DNA from 2 places in the Alysiella filiformis genome. Region 2 is predicted to be linked to the other one. Evidence: riboswitches for the same ligand, from Rfam matches in the RefSeq annotation. Region 2 holds a riboswitch; the other holds the start of a gene.
The links. A riboswitch is a leader RNA that binds a small molecule or an ion and turns the genes downstream of it on or off. The one in region 2 is predicted to bind thiamine pyrophosphate.

Region 1: it holds a riboswitch for thiamine pyrophosphate, as region 2 does, so the genes downstream of both, H3L97_RS05005 (NRAMP family divalent metal transporter) here and H3L97_RS02640 (thiamine ABC transporter substrate-binding protein) in region 2, are expected to answer to the same signal.

The regions. Positions count from the first base shown of each region.
Region 1 covers NZ_CP059564.1:1,000,177-1,008,145, forward strand. Annotated here, with positions in the region: gene gmhB (D-glycero-beta-D-manno-heptose 1,7-bisphosphate 7-phosphatase) at 1-369, opposite strand, end outside; gene H3L97_RS04985 (DUF7832 domain-containing protein) at 376-810, opposite strand; gene H3L97_RS04990 (lytic transglycosylase domain-containing protein) at 960-1,574, shown strand; gene H3L97_RS04995 (Lrp/AsnC family transcriptional regulator) at 1,707-2,183, shown strand; gene H3L97_RS05000 (DMT family transporter) at 2,279-3,154, shown strand; TPP riboswitch at 3,199-3,295, shown strand; gene H3L97_RS05005 (NRAMP family divalent metal transporter) at 3,416-4,633, shown strand; gene thiM (hydroxyethylthiazole kinase) at 4,675-5,475, shown strand; gene thiD (bifunctional hydroxymethylpyrimidine kinase/phosphomethylpyrimidine kinase) at 5,563-6,372, shown strand; gene H3L97_RS05020 (ABC transporter substrate-binding protein) at 6,409-7,299, shown strand; gene thiE (thiamine phosphate synthase) at 7,318-7,969, shown strand, end outside.
Region 2 covers NZ_CP059564.1:521,380-529,348, forward strand. Annotated here, with positions in the region: gene yacG (DNA gyrase inhibitor YacG) at 1-141, opposite strand, end outside; gene glmU (bifunctional UDP-N-acetylglucosamine diphosphorylase/glucosamine-1-phosphate N-acetyltransferase GlmU) at 138-1,514, opposite strand; gene H3L97_RS02635 (hypothetical protein) at 1,562-1,852, opposite strand; TPP riboswitch at 2,081-2,180, shown strand; gene H3L97_RS02640 (thiamine ABC transporter substrate-binding protein) at 2,397-3,395, shown strand; gene gap (type I glyceraldehyde-3-phosphate dehydrogenase) at 3,581-4,585, opposite strand; gene H3L97_RS02650 (hypothetical protein) at 4,675-4,878, opposite strand; gene H3L97_RS02655 (site-specific recombinase) at 5,035-7,062, opposite strand; gene H3L97_RS02660 (hypothetical protein) at 7,193-7,420, shown strand; gene polA (DNA polymerase I) at 7,573-7,969, shown strand, end outside.

The DNA of each region.
Region 1 (7,969 bases), 480 kb from region 2:
CAACCATGTGTTTTCGGCATTGGCTTGAAATCGCTCTAAAATATCCACAATCATGCCCGATTGGGGTTTGCGGCAATCGCATTTGTGTTCTGCCAAATGGGGGCAAAACCAAATGCCACTGATTTCGCCACCTGCTTGTTGCACCAATTTGTGCATTTTGCTGTGCATTTCGTTGAGCGTTTGCACGGTAAAAAATTGGCGACCTATGCCCGATTGGTTGGTTGCCACCGCCAGCGTGTAGCCTGCTTGGGTGAGAAAGGCGATTGCGTCCATGCTGCCTTCTATGGCTTGCCATTCGTCTGGCGATTTGACAAAATCATCGCGGTCGTGGTTTATCACGCCATCGCGGTCTAAAATGATGAGTTTCATGGTTTTTTATGCTAAGCTGTGTTGCCATTGTTCAAATGCTGCCTGAAAGGTTTGATTCAGGCGTTGTTGGTTTTCGGCGTTGTCTTCGGTGCGATAAAATTCGCTTTCGTCTTTTAAATTCAATGTGTTGAAATAGTCGTTGAGAAAATGTCCGTAGCCTTCATCGTCATCGTGATAATAAAATTGGGTAAAGCGTTTGCCCAAATCGTTGAAACAGGTTTCGTCTATGCCGCCACCCAGTTGATTTAACACGAAAATGCTGCCTGAAATCAAACCGCCTTGCAATAAATCAAATTGGGGCAATTTTGCCGCCGCTTCGCTGTGCAGATTTTGCGATACCGCCCATGCAAAATAAAAACCCATGTGGTGTGTGGCGTGATGCGCGGGCAAATCGGCGGGATAATCCGCGTCCAAATGAAAAGTGATGTGGTCGTAGTGCATGGTTGGGCTCGTTGTGCGTCAAAAATGGGGCAATTATACCATTCGCGGCGCAGCAAGCTGCCTGAAACAAGATTTTTTTATCCGCATTATTGCAATTTTTGTGTAAATTGACTATTTTCGCGCTGTGGCTTTTTTGTAAAGGAAAATGAATGACGCGCAATTTGAATTTATCACGCCGCCAATTCGCATTGGGAACGGGCGCACTGTTGCTGGCACCGCACATTCAGGCAGGCGCACAACGCGAAGAAACCCTGTCGGACGACATCGCCTCGGTCATGCGAGGTTCGGTGGACAATGCCAGCCCACCCCGTTTGGTGTTTGAACACGCCATTGATGGGCAGCGTTGGCTCAATGAAATGTCGGCGCGTTTGGTGCAATTTATGCCCGACAGCGAGTTGGCACGCCGCCGTTTGCTGATTATGGTGCAATACGAATCGCGCCGTGCCGATTTGGACACGCAGTTGATTTTGGGTCTCATTCAAGTGGAAAGCCGTTTTCGCCAATATGCCGTGAGCGGCGTGGGCGCAAAAGGCTTAATGCAAGTCATGCCCTTTTGGCAAAAATACATCGGACACGCCGACCACAATTTGTTTGATATTCGCACCAATTTGCGCTATGGCTGCACCATTTTGCGCCACTACAACAATATGGAAAACGGCAATATGCACAATGCCTTGGCACGTTACAACGGCAGCTTGGGGCGCGACAAATACCCCAACGCGGTGTTTGGCGCATTTCAGAGTAATTGGCAATGGCAAGGCTGATAAAGCCTTTTCAGGCAGCCTGAACGCAATAAAATGCCGATAAAATCCCACTTTAATCCAAAAATTGCTTTAAATCAGGTTAAATTGTGATAAGATAAATTTGTCTTATCCCAACCATAAAAAGGAACAACCATGACCACCCTCACTTTGGATAAAACCGATTTAAAAATTTTGCAAGCCTTGCAAGAAAACGGACGTTTGAGCAATGTGGAATTGTCGGAGCGTGTGGCATTGTCGCCATCGCCCTGTTTGCGCCGTTTGAAGCAGTTGGAAGAATCGGGCATTATTATGCGTTATGCGGCATTGCTTTCGCCGCAAGCGGTGGGTTTGGATTTACAGGTGTTCATCAGCGTTGCCATCAACAAAGCCCCCAATGCGCGTGAAGAATTTGCCCATGCCGTTGGTAATTGGTCGCCCGTGCTGGCGTGCTATGCGCTGACGGGCGAAACCGATTATTTGTTGCACGCCTTTTTTACCGATATGCAGCATTTTACCCATTTTGTGTTAGATGAATTGCTCTCACACGAATGTGTGCGCGATGCCAAATCCAGCTTTGTGATGAAATCGGTGAAAAACACCACTTCTTTGCCCGTATCGCATTTGGCGTGATGTGGAGAATGTGATTTTCAGGCTGCCTGAAATGCCGAAAATGGTTTTTCAGGCAGCCTGAAATTTTTTTAAAACAATAAGGAAACAAGATGTTATTGTTGTATCAAATGTTGGCAATCGTGATTTGGAGCAGCTCCTTTGTTGCCGCCAAATACGCCTACGAAATGCTGGACGCGGCATTGATGGTACAAGCGCGTTTTGTGATTGCCGCGCTGATTGTGTTGCCCACTTGCCGCCGCCATTTGGGCAAAATCCCCAAAAATCAATGGAAGAATTTGATTTTCTTGTCGTTTATCAATTATGTTTTGGTGCTGATGTTGCAATTTATGGGCGTGAAATACACATCAGCCGCCAGCGCAACCACCATAGTGGGGCTTGAACCGATTTTAATGGTGCTGCTGGGGCATTTTTTCTTTGGCGACAAAGCCAAATGGTGGGATTGGCTGTGTGGCACAATCGCTTTTATGGGCGTGGGTTTGCTGGTGTGGGGCGGACATGGCGAAGGCGGTTCGGTAGATTTATTTGGCTGTGTTTTGGTTTTATTGGCAGGATTGTTTTTCTGTGCGGCATATCGTCCCACACAAAAATTGATTGCCGAAATTGGCGCACCTGCTTACACATCGGTTTCATTGGTTTTGGCGGCGATTTTGTGTGTGCCGTTCAGTTTGGGGCTGGCTGAAAACCTGTCGGTAAACTGGCAGGCGAAAGGCGTGTTCAGTTTGCTGTATTTGGGCGTGGGGTGCAGTTGGTTTGCCTATTGGCTGTGGAACAAGGGCATGAGCGGCGCACAAGCCAATGTATCGGGTTTGCTGATTGCGCTTGAACCCGTTTTTGGGGTCATTTTGGCGATGCTTTTGTTGGGCGAAAGGTTGTCGTTGGTGTCGGGCGTGGGCATGGTTTTGATTATTGGTGCGACTTTGAGCATGGCGATTTTGCACCAACGTGGCACAAAAAGCGCATCTGAAAAATAAATTACAGACAATTTCATGATTTTGAATTAGAATACAGTTTCTTGATATTTTAGTCGGGGTGCTGCCTGAATGGGCGGCTGAGAAACACCCGTTGAACCTGATACAGTTAATACTGGCGTAGGAAACTAATGATTATGAACCATTTTGTTTGTTTATCGCATTCATGCAGCACCTTTGTGTACGCGTTTTTCGTGGCATAAGGGTGCTGTTTCTTGTTTTCTGTTTGGTTCGCGGTTGTTCCCCGTTTTTGGGAACAGTCTCATGCAAAAAAATCAACTTTTTCAACGTTATGGACCGGGTGTCATCATGGCATCGTCTTGCGTGGGTGGGTCGCACATCATTGCGTCCACACAGGCTGGTGCGTATTACGGCTGGCAATTGGCTGGCTTGATTGTTTTGGTTAATCTATTGAAATACCCTTTTTTCCGTTTGGCATTTGATTACAGCATTTTGAATCAAAAAAACCTGTTACAAGGCTATGCGGAATGTGGGCGATTTTATTTGATTTTGTTTTTCTTGTTTAATTTGTTTGCCACCCTTGTGAATATTGCAGGCGGCACATTGTTGTCGGCGGTGCTGCTGGGCATGATGCTGCCTGTGGATTGGTCGTTAAGTTGGCTGAATACGCTGATTATTTTCAGTTTCATCATTTTGCTTTGGGGCAAGCAATATCAAAAATTAGACCGCGTTTCCAAATGGATTATGCTGATATTGACCCTGATTACCGTGTTGGCATTGGGCATGGCGTGGGGGCAGCCTGAACACAAGCTGCCTGAAACGTTCAGCGAACCGTCGCCATGGGTATGGGCTGCCGTACCGTTTTTGGTGGCTTTGATGGGCTGGATGCCTGCGCCTATGGAATTGAGTGTGTCCAGTTCATTTTGGGTGGTGGAAAAGGTGCGCCTTTCGCCCGATTATCGCCACCAATATCGCCGTGATTTTCATGTGAGTTATGCCATGACTATTGTTTTGGCGTTGATGTTTATGGCATTGGGCGCATGGGTGCAATATGGGCAACATACCGAACCCTTATCAGGCGGCAAATTTGTTGGGCAATTCCTGAATCTGTACGCACAGTCCATGGGCGAATGGACGCGTTTGCCCATGACTTTCATGGCATTGATGTGCATTTATGGCACAACCATTGTGGCGGTGGACGGTTATTCACGCGGCAATCATCAGGCTTTCATCTTATTAACCCAACAAAAATCAGACCCTGCAAGCGAAGCCAAACATTTGCGCTATTGGACACTTGCCGCTTTGCTGGGCGCGTGGTTGGTCATGCAATTTTTCAATAATGCGATTGGCAAAATGATTCCGTTTGCGATGACGGCAAGTTTTGTTTCTGCGCCTGTGTTTGCGTGGCTGACTTGGCATTTGCACGGACAATGCGGCAAACAATCGGTGTGGATTTTGGCTTTGGCGGTATTGGGGTGGGTATATTTGGTGGCGATGGTGGGGTTGTATTTTTTCAGTTAAACCCATTTCAGGCTGCCTGAAAACCAACAAAGGGAAAAACCGTGAATTTTCATTATTTAAATGCAGTTCGTGAACATCAACCTTTGATTCACAACATTGCCAATTTGGTATCCGCTCATTTCACGGCAAACGGTTTACTGGCATTGGGGGCAACGCCCATGATGGCGCAAAGCCCTGCCGAAATGGCGGAATTGGCGGCAATCAGTGGGGCTTTGGTGTTGAATTTGGGTACACCGTCTGATGAAAAAGTGGCAGCGATGTTGGTGGCTGGTGTGGCGGCAAATCGCGCCAATGTGCCTGTGGTGCTTGACCCTGTGGCGGTGGCTGCCAGCACGTTACGCCGCGAAACGGTCGCCCAATTCCGCGAAAACATCGCATTTTCAGCAATACGCGGCAATGCAGGCGAAATGGCGCATTTGGCAGGTATGGTTTGGCAAAGCAAAGGCGTGGACGCAGGTTCGGGCGAGAGCGATGTGGCGCAAATTGCCCAAACGGTGTCGCAAAAATGGCAATGCGTGGCGGTGGTGAGCGGTGCGGTGGATTATGTCTCGGACGGGGTGCGCGTGGCACGTTTGGTAAATGGGGTGGATTTTTTTGCGCGTGTTACGGCATCGGGGTGTTTGTTGAGCGCGGTGGTGGGGGCGTTTTTGGCGGTCGCGCCGCGTGAACAGGCGTTTGAGGCGGTTTGTGAGGCGTGTACGGTGTATGCGGTGGCTGGCGAATTGGCAGCGAAAAATTTGCAAAATCATCAAGTTGGCACGTTTGCATGGCGTTTGTTGGACACATTGGCTGGCATCACAAGCGAGCAAGTGCAACACATGGCGAAAATTTCAATGCTTTGATTTATTTTGTTTTTTTAAATGAAATGAAGATTCAGGCAGCCTGAAATTCAATTTTTCAATAAAAATCATTCAATTAGGAGAAAAATCATGACAAAACAAGTTTTAACCATTGCAGGTTCGGACAGCGGCGGCGGTGCAGGCATTCAGGCGGATTTGAAGACGTTTCAAATGCGCGGCGTGTTTGGCACGAGTGTGATTACGGCAGTTACGGCACAAAACACTTTGGGTGTTGATGATATTCACATGATTTCATTGGAAAATGTGGCAGCGCAAATTCAGTCCATCGGTGCGGATTTTGACATCAGCGCGTACAAAATCGGCATGCTGGGCACGGCTGAAATGATTGAATGTGTGGCAAATTCAGTTAAAAAACAAAAATTTGGCACATTGGTGTTGGACCCTGTGATGGTGGCAAAAGGCGGTGCGCCCCTGTTGCAAGAAAGTGCATTGCACGCCTTGAAACGCGAATTGCTGCCTTTGGCGGACATCATCACGCCCAATTTGCCCGAAACCGAAATGCTGACAGGCGTGGCGGTACACGATGACGCATCTGCCGAACGCGCCGCGCGGATTTTACGCGATTTTGGGGTGCAACACATTGTCATCAAAGGCGGACATTTGGGCAATTCAGGCAGCCTGAAATGCCGCGATTGGGTGTTTTCAGGCGAAACAATGACCGTGTTGGAACAGCCGCGTTTTAACACACGCCACACGCATGGCACGGGTTGCACCTTTTCCGCGTGCATTGTGGCGGAATTGGCAAAAGGCAAAGACATTTTAAGCGCGATTTCATTGTCAAAACAAGCGATTACCGATGCCATTTCCCACCCCATCGGTGTGGGACACGGTCATGGCGCGGTCAATCATTGGGCGATGGCGGATTTTCAGGCTGCTTGAAAATATTTTTCTTATTTTTCAAAAGGATAAAACATCATGCAAACCTTAAAAATCACTCTGGAATGGTTTTTGAATCCCGACCACTTGCCCATGATTGCAGGCATTCAAAGCGGACGTTATGCCGAACATGGTATTGCTGTTGAATTGATTGAACCGAGCGATCATTATGATGGATTTGAAGATTTACTCAAAGAAAACATTGATTTACACAGCAATGAGCCACTGCATTTGTTTGAACACCATCACCCACAATTGCGTGCATTGGGCTGCTTTTTTGAAACAGATGGGGGCGTTTTGTTGCGCCACGACCGTGTTGCCAAATTACAAAATGGCGAAAAAGTGCGGATTTGCACCCCAGCCGCCGAACCCAAAACCAATCGCATTGGCTACGAAATTTTGCGCCGTTATGCGGAAAAACAAGGTTTCAGGCTGCCTGAAAACCAAATTGAATTTGTGCAAGCCGATTTTCATCACATTGATAATCTGTTGAATAATCAGGATTTAGACGGTGCATGGCTGTGTTTTTACAATTTTGAAGCGATTGAAGCGCAACACAAAAATCTGGATTTTGTGTTCATAGACCAACACCAAAGCCCGTTTGCCAATTTTTCCGCATTGGAATTGATGACGACCCAAAGCATTTTGGCAAAAAAAGGCGACATCATCGCGCAATTTCTGCAAATCAGCAGCGAAATGACGACATTGTGTCAGCAAAATCCCGATTTAGCCAAGAAATATTATTACAGCTACACCCAAACCCAAGCCGATGATTTGATGAACGCGATTATTGACGACACCCTGCCGCGTTTGGTCAGCCCCATTCGTGCCGATGCCGCGCGTTGGCAAAAAGTGCGCGAAATGATGACCGAATTGGGCATTGTGGCATTGAGCGATGAACAATACGCGCAATTGTTTCAGGCTGCCTGAAAACACAGGAAAATCAAAATGTTTCATCAAAAAATCTTGTCTTTGTATTTCATTGCAGGCACGCAAGATTGTCGCCATTTGCCCACAGGTTCGCCAGAGCAAAAATTATTGGGCGTGTTGGAAACCGCTTTGCAAAACGGCATAACGTGTTTCCAATTTCGTGAAAAAGGCGAATTTGCCCTGAAAAATGATTTACAAATCAAAAATCTGGCTTACGCTTGCCGCGATTTGTGCCGCCAACACAATGTGCCTTTTGTGATGAACAATGATGTGAAATTGGCGGTGCAAATGGGCGCGGACGGGGTGCATATTGGGCAAAGCGATATGCCGCCCGAACAAGCCGCGCTGTTGTGCAACAACAAAGTGTTTTTGGGTATGTCCAACAGCAATCGGGCGCATTTGCAACACAGTTTGTCTTTGAAATATTTGGATTATTTGGCGGTTGGTGCGATTTTTCCCACCCAATCCAAAGCCGATGCGTCTGCACCTGTTGGGCTGGATTTTATCCGCGTGGCGCGTGAAATGTGCGGCAACAAACCTTTGGTGGCAATTGGCGGCATCACGCCCGAAAACGCCCCACAAATCCGCGCGGCTGGCGCAGACGGCATCGCGGTGATTTCCGCCATCACGCAAGCGGAAAATGTGGCAGAAACGGTGCAAAAATTGCGTG
Region 2 (7,969 bases):
GATGGTGCGGTTTTCGCTTGCCCATTCGCCCAAATCAATCAACTGGCATTTTTCGCTGCAAAAGGGACGATGGGCGTTTTCAGGCAGCCACGCCACTTGGGTTTGGCAAGTGGGGCATTTCACATACACAATTTCGCTCATGATTTGCTGGGCTTTTCGGGGCGAACCCAGTTGTCCACCACCACTTGTTTGGCGCGCGCCACCACCAATTTGCCTGATTCGCAATCTTTGGTAATCACGCTGCCTGCGCCTGTGGTGGCTTTGTCGCCAATTTTCACGGGGGCGACCAACATGGTGTCTGAACCAATGCGTACTTCATCGCCAATTTCGGTGCGGTATTTGTTTACGCCATCATAGTTGCAAGTGATTGTGCCTGCGCCGATATTGGTTTTTTTGCCCACGGTTGCATCGCCAATGTAGCTCAAATGGTTGGCTTTGCTGCCGTGTCCGATGGTGCTGTTTTTGATTTCCACAAAATTGCCAATATGCACTTCGTCTGCCAACACGGCTTTGGGGCGCAAACGGGCGTAAGGACCGATTTTTGCGTTTTCGCCAATCACGCAATCTTCCAAATGGCTGAATGGTTCAACCACCGTGCCTGCGCCAATTTTGGCGTTTTTGATGAAACAATGTGCGCCAATTTGCACGTCATCGCCAAACGCGTTTTCGCCCACCAACACGCAGTTGGCGTCAATGATGACATCTTGTCCGTGTTTCAGGCTGCCGCGCATTTCAAATGTGGACGCTTGAATCAGCGTTACGCCTGCCGCCATTAAATTTGCCGCTTGATGTTGGCGATGAATTTGGTTCAATTCGGAAAGTTGCAATTTGTTGTTCACGCCCATTGCCAAGTAATGATGTGCCACTTGCACGGGGTGTACGGCAATGTGGTCGGCATTGGCAAGGGCAATCACATCGGTCAAATAATATTCGCCTTGCGCGTTGTTGGCGTTGAGCGCGTTGAGCCAGCCTGAAAGTTGCGCGTTGGGCAAAACAAAAATGCCTGTGTTGATTTCGGCAATGGCTTTTTGTTCGGCGTTGGCATCTTTTTCTTCCACAATGGCGATGACCTGATTTTGCGCGTTGCGGATAATGCGACCGTAACCTGTGGGTTCAGGCAGCACATCGGTCAGCAAGCCGACTTCATCGCCAGCCGCGTTGAGTAATTGTTGTAAAGTGGGTGCGTCAATCAAAGGCACATCGCCATACAACACCAGCGTTTTGCCCGTGTTGGGCATGTGGGGCAGGGCGGATTTGACCGCGTGTCCTGTACCGAGTTGTTCGGTTTGTTCCACCCAATTTGCTTGTGGATAAGTTTGCGCCAACTGCGCCAACACCTGCTCTTTGCCATGCCCAATCACCACATGCAGCGATTGGGGATTGAGTTGCAAAGCCGTGTCCATAACGTGGGCGAGCATGGGTTTGCCGCCAATTTGGTGCAAAACTTTGGGCATTTTGGAATACATGCGCGTGCCTTTGCCCGCCGCCAAAATGATGATGTGTAAATCAGACATGATGTATTTTCCTTAAAAAATGGGTTTTCAGGCAGCCTGAAACCGAATTATTCCGACTTTTGTGGCACAATCGCGTGCTGTTGTGGGCGATTACCGTGATAATGCGTGTTTTGCGAAGCCGCGCCATTGGTGTAATACACCCCAGTGCCAGCAGGGTATTTTTGGCGCAAAGCCGTAGCCCCATTGTCTTTTTGATAAGTTTCCCAAGTGCAAGCCGACAAAGCCGCGCCTGCCAACAAGGTGCAACACAAAAGTTTCATAGCCATTTCGTTTTCCAAAAAGTCAAATTGTAAGTCTTTTTGCCACATTTGGGGGATAAGTGGCAATTTATCCCCCATTTTCAGGCAGCCTGAACAAACTGCCCACAATTATCCACAAGCCATCATCGTCATCAAATATGAATTATCCACAAGCTCATTTTCACACAACAAATTGAAAAAACAATTAAAAAACCATTATCCACAGCAAAAGTCTGGACTCATACTCAAAATCATCATTTTAAATTTAAAAATAAGATTTTGGATTAAAACCATTTACAGCCACCACAAAAATTGCCACAATAGACCCTGTTTTAGTCGGGGTGCTGCAAACCACGTTTTGCGGCTGAGACTTACCCGTTGTACCTGTACAGTTAATGCTGGCGTAGGAAACTAAATCGTTGAAATTTTTGTTGATGCAAACAAAAAACCGATTGCCAGTTCGTGTGTGCAATCGGTTTTTTGCGTTTCAGGCAGCCTGACGGTACACGACAAAAACTTTTGGGTTACCACAAACCTACCCCCTCCCCCGCCAGCAGGGGAGGGAACAGATTTCAGCTCATTTCAGGCTGCCTGAAAACCCCATTTCCCTCAAAAAATCTTATCCACAAAGGAAAAAAAGACCATGAAAAAAACCTTCGTCCTGCTTTTTGCCATTTGGAACGTGTCGGCATACGCCGCCACCGAAGTGCGCCTTGCCACCCACAGCAGCTTTGATTTGCCCAAAGAACACATCGCCGCCTTTGAAAAACAACACGATGCCAAAATCGTCATTTTGAAATCGGGCGATGGCAATGAGCTGCTCAACAAACTCATCATCAGCAAAAAAAGCCCCATCGCCGATGCCGTGTATGGCTTGGACAACGCCAATGTGTCTCGCGCCCACCAAGAAAATCTGCTCGCTGCCAAGCAGCCTGAATCTGCCGCCACCGTGGTCAAATTGCCGCACGCCCTTGCCGTCAATTACGCCTTTGTGAACCTGAATTACGACAAAAAATGGTTTGCCGACAAAAAAATCCCCCTGCCCAAATCGCTGGCAGATTTGACCAAACCCGAATACAAAAACTTGGTTGTGTCGCCCAATCCCAACACGTCCACCCCAGCCATGGCGTTTTTGCTGGCAAACATTGGCGGCTTGGGCGAAGAAAACGCCTTCAAATGGTGGGCAGACATGCGTCAAAACGGCATTAAAATCACCAAAGGCTGGTCGGAAGCCTATTACACCGAATTTACGCTCAATGGCGGTTCGCGCCCCATTATGGTTGGCTACGCCAGCAGCCCTGCGGCAGAAGTGTTTTACAGCGAAGGCAAATTATCCACACCCAATATGGGCAATTTGTTTTTGCAAGGCGGCAATTATCGCCAAATTGAAGGGGCAGCCGTGTTGCAAGGCGCAAAGCAGCCTGAATTGGCAGCCAAATTGGTGCAATATTTGCAAAACCCATCGGTGCAAAAAGACATACCCACCAGCATGTGGGTGTATCCTGCGGTAAAGGGTGTGATGTTGCCGCCTGCCATGTTGCACGCCAATGTGCCGCCCACGCATTTTTCGCCCCAAGATGAGCGCGTTCATCGCCAACAAAAAGCATGGGCGGCACGTTGGACAAAGGTGGTGTTGAAATAATCCCCCTGTTTGGGCGCATAATCTTGTGCATGACGTGTGGATAAGCCATTTAAATATTTCATTTTATTTTGAAAAATGAGTTTGCTTAAATTTTAGGCAAATTCATGTTTCGTGATGCAAAAAGGCTGTCTGAAACGCCAAAATCGCATTTCAGGCAGCCTGTTTTTCAATTTAAATCAATAAAATCAGATTTTTTCGGCAAAATACTTCAACACACGCACCAATTGTGAAGCGTAAGACATTTCATTGTCGTACCACGCCACGGTTTTCACCAATTGGTTGTCGCCTACGGTTTGTACGCGCGTTTGGGTTGCGTCAAACAAAGAACCAAAGCTCATGCCCACAATATCAGATGACACCAATTCTTCTTCGGTGTAGCCAAAAGATTCATTGGCGGCTGCCTGCATGGCGGCGTTCACTTCTTCTTTGGACACTTTTTTGTTCAACACGCACACCAATTCGGTTAAAGAACCTGTGGCAACGGGAACGCGCTGTGCCGCACCGTCCAATTTGCCTTTCAATTCGGGAATCACCAAGCCAATGGCTTTGGCTGCGCCTGTGCTGTTTGGCACAATGTTGGCGGCGGCAGCGCGCGCACGGCGGAAATCGCCTTTGCGGTGTGGTGCGTCCAAAGTGTTTTGGTCGCCTGTGTAGGCGTGAACGGTGGTCATCAAACCTTGCACCACGCCAAATTGGTCTTGCAACACTTTTGCCATAGGAGCAAGGCAGTTGGTGGTGCAAGATGCGGCAGAAATCACGGTTTCGCTGCCGTCCAAAATGTCGTGATTGACGTTGAACACCACGGTTTTCACATCATCGCCACCTGGGGCGGAAATCACCACTTTGCGTGCGCCTGCGCGAACGTGGGCTTCGGCTTTGTCTTTGGAAGCAAAAAAGCCTGTGCATTCCAACACCACATCAATGCCCAAATCGCCCCAAGGCAATTCTTCGGGATTGGGTTTGGCAAACACCAAGATTTCTTTGCCATTCACGACCATTTTGTCGTCTTTCAATTCAGCCGTGCCTTGAAAGCGACCTTGTGTGGTGTCGTATTTAAACAAATGCACCAACATATCGGCTGGGGTCAAATCGTTTACGGCAACCACTTCAATGCCTTCGGTTTGAATAATGCGGCGCAACGCCAAGCGACCAATGCGACCAAAACCGTTAATTGCAACTTTAACGCTCATCGTGTTCTCCATCATAAAAGATTGGGTTAGGAAAGCCCTATTTTCCCATAATGGGGGGCTTTACTCAAACGTTTGCTTGGATTTTATTTTCAGGCTGAAATTTTTGCAAAACTCGGTTTGTAGGGGCTGATTTCATATCTGCCCTGTTGCGATTTGCCGCAATTTTTATTTTTATCAATAAATTGAGAAAGGGGCGGATATGAAATCCGCCCCTGTGTCAGTTTGAAAGTGGGTTTGGCAAAGGTTTCAGGCTGCCTGACGGTACACGACAAAAATTGTTTGGTTGCCCACAATCTGTTCCCTCCCCCGTCTGGCGGGGGAGGGTTAGGGTGGGGGTGGCACATTGGCTTTCTAACCCCCACCCCAGCCCTCCCCCTTGCATAGGGGGAGGGGAGGTTGTGGCAACATCAAAAATTGTCTGAAAGGCTGCCTGAAATGCCCACGCGCCCTTATTGTGCCGTTTCGGTTTTGTCGTTTTTGTGTGATGGGGATACGGGTTCAGGCGGTAATTGCAGCGGCAAAAGCAAGCTCAAAGGGCGTTCTTTGGCAATGCGGCACACGCATTTGATGATTTCCCACCAACTGTCCACTTGGCTTTCGCGCGAACGCAATGCCACCCACATGGTAATGGAAAAGCTGACCGCCAAATTCACCGCACCAATAGCCAACACACAGCACACCAGTTGAATCATCATGCCCCAGCCCAAAGCACCACTCACGCCAGCATAGCCCACATTGGCAGACGAAAACGCCACATGGCGAATGTCAAAAGGCAAACCTGTGATGTGTCCCACAAAGCCCGTCATGCCCAGCAGCATGCCAAAACACAAATTACCCATAATGGAACCGTAATTATTGTGCACATAATCGGCAAATTGGCTGCGTATGTTTTCAGGCAGCAGCCATTTCAACACGGGGTGGTGGCGCAAACGCATACGCAAATTCAAATAATCACAACGGTTGTCAAAAAAGCCCGAAATAATCCCCGAACAAAACAACCACACCCCCGCAATTGCGGCATACCACAACGTTGCGCCCCACAAATTGACCGATTGCACCTGATACATGACCTGCGCTTTGTTGAGCAAAGGAAAATCGTGGCTCCAACCATAAATCAACGCAATGATGCTCGCCAAACTGAATGCCACAAACACATTGCCAAACACGGCGGCTGCCTGCGAACGCATTACATCAACCAACAGTTGCGCCAGCTTCATATTGACCACATGCCCTTTTTCATTGCGCTCTACCGCCGCCGCAAAACGTGAAGCGGTCATGGCAGGCTGTTTGGTGGCAACGGTCAAGCCCAGCATAAAAATAATCGCAAAACCAATGCCATAATTCAAACCTTCGGCAATGCCCAGCCAAAAATGGTTGTCGATGTTTTTGCCCAAATGGATTTTGAACAGCGACATGAGGGCAATCAACACCCCACCACCTGCCGCCGAGCGCAACATTTGCACATATTCTTTTTTGTTGCGCGTGATGTAGTGTTCGCCGTGGCTGCTGGTGTTTTGCGTGATGCTGCGCGACAGCATTTTCACGCTGCGTTTCCACAACCACGACAGGCTGTGCTGATTGGCGGTGGCTTGCGCCAAATGGCTCGCCAAAAACAACACCTGACGCGGCGCAACCACATCGGGGTGAAACACGCGCATCAACAAAGTCATGCGATTGAGCGTTTGGTCTAGCCTTTCCAGCAAATGCGCCACGCTCAACGATGAACCTGCGCCTTCTGCTGTGCCTTTTTTGCGTAAGGTTTCCACTTGTTGCCGACTTTGGTTCAACATCACTTCCAAATGGCTGCTGTCAAAATCGCGGTTTTCATTGCGCGCTGCCACCCACAACATCACTTCGCGTTTGAGCGCAACAAAGGGCGAATCCCTATCCAGCAGTTTTTTGTCTAGGCGAATCAGGTCGGGTTCCAGCTCTTCGGCTGCCACCCAAATGGACAGCATTTCAATGGCGTAAAACCCTTCGCTTCGCATATAGCGTTGGGCGGTGTCGCGGTCGTTTTGGGGGGTGTGGCGGCGGATTAGGCTAAACAGTTTGAGCCATTTGCGTTCTGCCACGGCATTGAGCCATTGCCCATCGTTTTCATCGGCAAAAATTTGGGCAAAGGCATCGCGCAAATCGCCCATGTCTTTGTAGGCGGGATTGAAACGCTCATAGCCACGCGCCGCCAATTCTTTCATAAAACCTTCGCGCGAAAAAATGCCTGCGCTGATAAACAGGGGATACAAACGCACGGTACACAACCAGTCACACAGCAAATGCGCCATTTTGCTGCACAAGTCGGCATCGTTTTGCAATATGCTGATGATGGTTTGCACCCGTTGTGGGGCGAGCTTTGCACCTCCTTGTCGCAACCACGCTGCCAGCTCTTTGAGCAGGGTAAAGGCATCTTGCGCTTCGGCTTGTTGGGCGATGAATGTGTGTAAGTTATTGTTGGTAATGCTTGAAGTTTGCAGCAACATAAAATCTCTCCCAAAAATGGTTTGCGGATTATAGCAATTTATTTTTGTTGTGCTGTATTTTCGTGTTTCAGGCTGCCTGAAAATGGGGATAATAAGACAAAGTCTTTGTGCATAGGGCTGTTTTATCCACATGATTGGGGGCGGTGCTTGTCATGTGTCCCCTTTTATTGTGGTGAGCAGGGCGGTTTATCCACAGATTTATGCTTCAACGCAAAAGCCGATTGATTCAGGCAGCCGAGCATTTATCCACATCAAATGGGCAAAATCATCAAACATCATCTTTTTATTTTTAAAATTTTTGCTTGATATGGGAATGGTTGGGCTGGCTGAAATGGGGTTTTCCCTGATTTTTGGGTAAATCTGTGTGCATGATTTGTGGATAAGGGGGATAAGGGATTGTCTTTTTAAGATAAAAATACATCTGCTTAAAAAATAGGCAAATTTCAGGCTGCCTGAACGTGTTTTTTTGCGTATCATTATGCGGTGTTTAACTTTTCAGGCAGCCTGAACATGACTACCCCACAAACCCTCCTTTTGGTGGACGGTTCGTCCTACCTTTACCGCGCGTTTTACGCCATGACCCACCTTTCCGCGCCAGATGGCACGCCCACCAATGCCGTGTATGGCGTACTGAATATGTTGCGCCGACTCCGTGCCGAACAGCCGCACGATTACTGCGCCTGCGTGTTTGACGCCAAAGGCAACAATTTCCGCCACACGCTTTTCCCCGACTATAAAGCCACGCGCCCACCCATGCCCGATGATTTGCGCCCACAAGCCGATATGCTGCCTGAATTGGTGCAACTTATGGGTTGGAAAGTCTTAAAAATCAGCAATGTGGAGGCAGACGATGTGATAGGCACACTTGCGGTTCAGGCAGCAGAGCAGGGCATGAATGTGGTCATTT